DNA from 2 places in the Arthrobacter sulfonylureivorans genome. Region 2 is predicted to be linked to the other one. Evidence: predicted binding sites of a transcription regulator. Region 2 holds the regulator's gene; the other holds the start of a gene.
What was found. The regulator HrcA, encoded in region 2, represses chaperone genes, less so after heat shock. The targets are predictions, from matches to a motif close to TTNGCACTCGNNNNNNNCGAGTGCNAA.
Positions count from the first base shown of each region.

Region 1 (3,403 bases), 1.2 Mb from region 2:
AACTGTTCGACATGTCCGCTACGCACTACTATCAGATCCTCAACGCGCTGATCGACACCGAGGATGCGCTGGCGCACGATCCGATGCTGGTGAAGAGATTGCGTAGACTACGTACGTCCCGCCAGCGCGCGCGCACTGCTCGCCGGCTGGGCACCGACGCCTGATTCCGGGACCGCCCGGGAGGCCGGTTCCCGATACTCCACCACCAAGGATGCAGCACCGCGATGACCAAGTACCCCCGGGATGAGTTCGACCAGGTCCCTGAAACTTCAGACCGCCACGGTGTGCATCGCGCCCGCATGGCGACGCCGAAGTCCAACGGTCTGGGCCTGATCATTCTGGCCGCCGTCCTGGCGCTGGCGGTCGGAGCCTTGTCCTTCTTCGTGCTGCCGCTGCTGGGGACCGGCGGACCTTCGACCCCTGTCGCCGGAGCAACCAGCACACCCGCCGCAACCGCCTCGGCATCGCCGTCGGCAACGGAGCAGGAAAGCAAAAGCGCCGAAGCGGAAGCCACCACGGAGCCGAGCGACGAGGCCACGTCGGAGCCCACCGAAGAGGCCGCGGCGGTTAACAAGCAGGATCCGGTGATGATTCTCAACGGTGCAGGCGTGTCCGGGCTGGCCGGCACGGTATCGCAGACCGTGCAGAACGACGGCTGGGCCATCGCCGCGGTGGACAACTGGGGCGGCGCACCGCTGGCCGGATCGGTGATCTTCTACAACCCGGGCCAGGAAGCCAACGCCCAGGCCCTCGGGGAATTGCTCGGCATCACCGACCTGCAGGAAAACGGTGACGTCTCGCAATACGTCACCGTGGCGCTAGGCCCCGGCTACCGCTAGGCGGCCGCACCTGGTTTAGAGGATTTCGGTTACGCCTCAATAACATTAAGTGTGCCTTAGGTCACTTTCCGCTCCATGCGTAGATAGGGTGAGACCACCCTGCCGCTGAACCGTCTGCGGCAGAGGCGGAACTACTGAGTATGGAGAACACTATGGCGCTGGGAACCGTCAAATGGTTCAATGCGGAAAAGGGCTACGGCTTCATCACCGTGGACGAAGAAAATTCCGATGTATTTGTCCACTGGTCCGCAATTCAGATGGATGGTTACCGTTCCCTGGATGAAGGGCAGCGCGTGGAGTTCCAGATCGGCCAGGGCCAGAAGGGCCCGCAGGCCGAAGAAGTCCGGGTCGCTCCTTAGCAGGACATTAACGACGACGGCGGTGGAGGCTCGGGTGCCTCCACCGCCTTTTTCGCCGGGGCTGGCTGAGCAGCGGATGGGACGCGCTGCGCAATGACTGGCACGTGCTGCGCAGTGACTGGGACGTGCTGCCCGCCGGCTGGGACGTGCTGAGTGGCGGGCATTGTTACGTGAGCGGGCGGGCTACTCTTTCAGCGGCACGCCGCGGGCGTCGCGCTTGAACGGTTCCGCCCCGACCAGGATCATGATGCCTTCAATGAAGCCCCACACGGCGCCGACGCCGAAGGTCAGGAACGTGACCACGATCTGCAGCACGCCAATGCCGATGTGGCCGAGGTAGAAGCGGTGGACACCCAGTCCGCCCAGGAGGATGCCCAGGAGGCCGCCGACCAGACGCGACTTCTGCTCCGGGTAGTAATAGCCCTGCGGAGTTCCGTAATACTGCTGGCCGTAGGGCTGACCCGGCTGGCCCGGCTGACCCGACTGGCCGTATTGCGGGCCGGGTTGACCGTAGGGCTGACCGTAGGGCTGGCCGGGCTGGGGCGGATGCTGCGAGTAAGGCCGGCCGGAAGCGCCATACGGCTGCTGGCCGGGAGTGCTTGGCTGTTCTCCCGAAGCGCCATCCGGCTGCTGGCCCGAGGGCTGTCCGGCGGGACCGCCGTGCGGCGGCTGCCCGATCGGCTTCGTCGGGTTGGCTCCCGTTCCCAAGGGTTCGGTGGGGTTGCTGGCGTTCTTCTCGTCGCCTGGTTCAGTCATGGTTTCTCCGACCTTGCCCGTTGCCGGGCTGCTAACAGCTGGTTTCTCTTACCAGCCAATCTACGCGCGAGGCCCCGGCCGTATCCATGGGGGTCCACCCTGATTGTTTGCCCGGGGTGGGTCAGGGTGATTCGCCCTCCGCGAAGTGGGCTGATTGAGCCGCCCAACAGGTTGCACTCGACACCGTCGAGTGCTAATTATTGAGTTAGCACTCTCGCGGGCCGACTGCTAAGAAGTCTCCGTGGGGGGTGAAACCCGCCACCTGATGTGAGGTGAGCGGCGCGGCGTACCGAAATCGCCGTCGTCGTGAGCCGTCCGTCGCGGGCACCGCAGGTGGCCAGCAGCCGTCAAAAGCTGCGTCCAGTGTCTATTGTCCAGAAGGGACGTAAGCCGCTATGGCAAAGATCATTGCATTTGACGAAGAGGCCCGCCGCGGCCTCGAGCGTGGACTGAACATCCTCGCCGACGCCGTAAAGGTAACCCTCGGCCCGCGTGGCCGCAACGTCGTACTCGAGAAGAAGTGGGGCGCTCCCACGATCACCAACGATGGTGTTTCCATCGCCAAGGAGATCGAGCTCGACGACCCGTACGAGAAGATCGGCGCAGAGCTGGTCAAGGAAGTCGCCAAGAAGACCGACGACGTCGCCGGTGACGGTACCACCACCGCAACCGTTCTGGCCCAGGCCCTGGTCAAGGAAGGCCTGCGCAACGTTGCTGCCGGCGCCGACCCGCTGAGCCTGAAGCGCGGCATCGAGAAGGCTGTTGACGCTGTCACCGCCGAGCTGATCGCTTCCGCCAAGGAAATCGAGACCAAGGAACAGATCGCCGCCACCGCGTCCATCTCCGCCGGAGATCCGCAGATCGGTGAGCTGATCGCCGAGGCCCTGGACAAGGTCGGCAAGGAAGGCGTCGTCACCGTCGAGGAGTCCAACACCTTCGGCTTGGAGCTGGAGCTCACCGAGGGCATGCGCTTCGACAAGGGCTACCTGTCGGCGTACTTCGTCACCGACGCCGAGCGCCAGGAGACGGTCCTCGAGGATGCGTACATCCTGATCGTCAACTCCAAGATCTCCAACGTGAAGGACCTGGTTGGCATCCTGGAGAAGGTCATGCAGTCCGGCAAGCCGCTGCTGATCATCGCCGAGGACGTCGAGGCTGAGGCCCTGGCCACCCTGATCGTGAACAAGATGCGCGGCACCTTCAAGTCCGTGGCCGTCAAGGCTCCGGGCTTCGGCGACCGCCGCAAGGCCATGCTGGCCGACATCGCCATCCTGACCGGCGGCCAGGTCATCGCCGAAGAGGTCGGCCTGAAGCTGGAGAACGCAACCCTGGACCTGCTGGGCCAGGCTCGCAAGGTGGTCGTGACCAAGGACGAGACCACCATCGTCGAAGGTGCCGGCGAAGCCGACGCCATTGCCGGCCGCGTCAACCAGATCCGTGCCGAGATCG
Region 1 covers NZ_CP093326.1:3,417,556-3,420,958, reverse strand. Annotated here, with positions in the region: gene MNQ99_RS15830 (DUF3263 domain-containing protein) at 1-164, shown strand, start outside; gene MNQ99_RS15825 (LytR C-terminal domain-containing protein) at 225-839, shown strand; gene MNQ99_RS15820 (cold-shock protein) at 992-1,198, shown strand; gene MNQ99_RS15815 (TM2 domain-containing protein) at 1,382-1,954, opposite strand; gene groL (chaperonin GroEL) at 2,350-3,403, shown strand, end outside.
Region 1: a site for HrcA is predicted at 2,160-2,186, ahead of groL (chaperonin GroEL). Genes of this name have one in related genera too.

Region 2 (3,403 bases):
CAGCACGTTGCCGGCGGCCGCCGGGACGGCCATGGCGGCCTCGGCAATCCGCCACTCCTTGGAATGGGGCACCAAATGGTCCACCAGGATCCCCAGCCTGCGTTGCGGGCCGGGGGAGAAGTCCGCCACGGCCGCGGCCAGGTCGTCCACGCCATGCAGGGGTTCGACGACGATGCCCTCCACCCGCAGGTCGTCGCCCCAGACCTTTTCCACCAGTTCGGCATCGTGCTTGCCTTCAACCCAGATCCGACTGGCGCGCGCCACCCTGGCGCGTTGGCCCTCCACCTTCACCGAGCCGGAGGCCGTGCGCTGGCGGACGGGAGCCTTCGCAACTGGCGCCGGCGGCACCACGTTCACCGGTTCGCCTTCAAACAGGAAGCCGAATCCCAGCGGGAAGGAGCGCACCTTGCCCCGGCGGTCCTCCAGCGAGACCAGATGCACGCCGCCCGACTTCTCTACCCGGACCACGGCGCCGACCCAGCCGCTCTGTGCATCCTCCAGCACCTGCCCCGGCTCGGCGGCGACTTCGCGCAGGGCCCGGGCCTTGGGCGCGGTGAGATCCTGGGGGCCCCAGCCGTAGCTGCTCATATGCTTCAAGTCCTTAACAGGTAGTACGTCTACGGCACCGCCGCGAAGACAATGCTAACAACGGGGGCAACGTATTAGACTTAGCACTTGGACGTGTTGAGTGCTAACAACCCGTCATCAGGTTGAGCCGAAGACAGGAGGAGTGCAGTGAGCGAGGTCCGGAGGCTTGAAGTGCTCCGCGCCATTGTCGAGGACTATGTGCATTCACGGGAGCCGGTGGGCTCCAAAGCACTGGTCGACCGGCACAGCCTAGGCGTGTCGTCGGCCACGATCCGCAACGACATGGCGGCGCTGGAGGAAGACGGGCTGATCGTTGCCCCGCACACCAGTGCCGGCCGGATTCCCACGGACAAGGGCTACCGCCTGTTCGTGGACCGGATCTCTGACGTCAAGCCGCTCTCTGCCCCCGAGCGCCGGGCCATCCAGAAACTGCTGGACGGCGCCGACGACCTGGACGACGTGATGGAACGCACGGTGCGGCTGCTGTCCCAGCTCACCAACCAGGTAGCGGTGATCCAGTACCCGCAGTTGGGTGCTGCCAAGGTGCGGCACATCGAGTTCGTCTTGCTGGCTCCCCGCCGCGTCTTGGTGGTGCTGATCGCTGACAACGGCAAGGTGGAGCAACATGTTGCCTTGCTGCCGGTGGACGTGGCCGAAGATGCACTGGCCACTCTGCGCACCGCATTCCTGGCCGCTCTGTCCGGGAAACCGCTGGCCGGAGTGCCACACCGGCTGAGGACCTCGCCGGTGCCGGCGGAGCCCGCGCACGCGGGAATCGTCGACGAACTGTCCGCCTCGCTTGCCCAGCTGGCCGCGGCCACCAGCGAAGAGCGGATCCTGATGGCCGGCACGGCCAACCTGGCCCGTTCCACGGTGGACTTCCCGTTGAGCATCGGCCCCATCCTCGAGGCACTCGAAGAACAGGTGGTCCTGCTGCAGTTGCTCTCCGAAATGCACCAGGATGCCCACGGCATGTCGGTCAGCATCGGCCGGGAAAATCCGTACGGCTCCTTGGTGGAAACCTCGGTGGTCGCCACCGGCTATGGGCCGGGCGCCACCGCCAAGGTCGGCATTCTCGGCCCCACCCGGATGGACTATCCCACCACGATGGCGGCAGTGCGCGCCGTCGCACGCTATTTGTCACGGATTCTCGCCGGCCAGCCCTAGGCCGCGCAACGTCCGCACCGGCCGCCGTCGGCGGTGAATCAATCTCCAGGAAGTGAAGTATTACAAGGTGAGCAACCACTACGACGCCCTCGGTGTCAGCCAGGACGCCTCGACCGAGGAAATCAAAAAGGCCTACCGCAAGCTGGCCCGCAAGCTGCACCCGGATGTGAACCCCGGCCCGGAGGCAGCCGAGCAGTTCAAGCAGGTCAGCCACGCCTACGAGGTGCTCTCGGACCCGCAGAAGCGGCGCGTCTACGACACCACGGGCAACGAAAACGGCAATGACACCGGGTTCGGCGGCGGTTTCTCCGGTTCCGGCTTCGCCTTCCAGGACATCTTCGAGAGTTTCTTCGGCGGCGCCGGTGCGGGCGGCGGTCCGGCCTCGCGCACCCGCCGCGGCCAGGACGCCCTGATCAACGTGCGGATCGACCTCAAGGACGCAGTCTTCGGGGTGAACAAGAAGATCGAGGTGGACACCGCCGTGGTCTGCCCCACCTGCGACGGCAGCTGCTGCCGCCCCGGCACCAGCCCGCGCACCTGCGACATCTGCGGCGGCTCCGGCCAGGTCCAGCGCGCCGTGCGGTCCATCCTGGGCCAGGTCATGACCACGGCCGCCTGCGGCAGCTGCCAGGGCTTCGGCACGATCATTCCCGACCCCTGCAACGAGTGCAACGGCGAGGGGCGCATCCGCAGCCGCCGTTCGCTGACCATCAAGCTCCCGGCCGGCGTGGGAACCGGAACGCGGATCCAGCTGGCCGGCCAGGGCGAGGCCGGCCCGGCGGGCGGACCGCAGGGTGACCTCTACGTGGAGATCCGCGTCAACCCGGATAAGAACTTCATCCGCGAGGGAGACGACCTGCACGTCAGCCTGGCGGTGCCGATGACCGCGGCCGCGCTGGGCACCGACGTCACGCTGGACACCTTCGACGGCGAACGCGAACTGAGCATTAAACCCGGCACGCAGGCGGGGGAGACCCTCACGCTTCGCGGCCTGGGCGTGACGCACCTGCGCGGCTACGGGCGCGGCGACCTGCAGGTTCATGTGCATGTGGAAACCCCCAGCAAGCTGGACTCGGAACAGGAAGACCTGCTTCGCCGGCTGGCGCAGGCCCGCGGCGAGGAATACACCGAGGGCAAGCTGGCATCCTCCGGCACCGGCGTCTTCGCCCGGCTGCGCGACCGGCTCGGTAACCTCTAGGCGTGACCAGCCACCTGTTCTTCACCGCCCCGGGTGAGCTCGACGCGGCGGCCCCCGGCGACAGCTTCACGCTGACGGGGGACGAGGCGCGGCACGCCGTCACGGTCAAGCGGATCGAGCCCGGCGAACTTGTCGACCTAGCCGATGGCCGGGGCCGCCGACTGGTCGGCGAGGCCGTGTCCGGCGGATCGGGCGAGCTGACGGTCCGCGCCCTTCGGATCCTGCAGGAGCCGGAACCGGACCCGGAGTTGGTGCTGGTGCAGGCATTGGCCAAGGGCAACCGCGACGAACTGGCGATCGAGGCAGCCACCGAGCTCGGCGTCGACACGGTGGTCCCGTGGCAGGCCGAACGCAGCATCGTGCGCTGGAAAGCCGACAAGGCGGCCAAGGGCACGGCAAAGTGGCAGATGGCGGTCCGGGCGGCCGCCAAGCAATCGCGGCGGGCGCGCG
Region 2 covers NZ_CP093326.1:2,181,536-2,184,938, forward strand. Annotated here, with positions in the region: gene MNQ99_RS10175 (DUF3097 family protein) at 1-588, opposite strand, end outside; gene hrcA (heat-inducible transcriptional repressor HrcA) at 736-1,755, shown strand; gene dnaJ (molecular chaperone DnaJ) at 1,823-2,953, shown strand; gene MNQ99_RS10190 (16S rRNA (uracil(1498)-N(3))-methyltransferase) at 2,956-3,403, shown strand, end outside.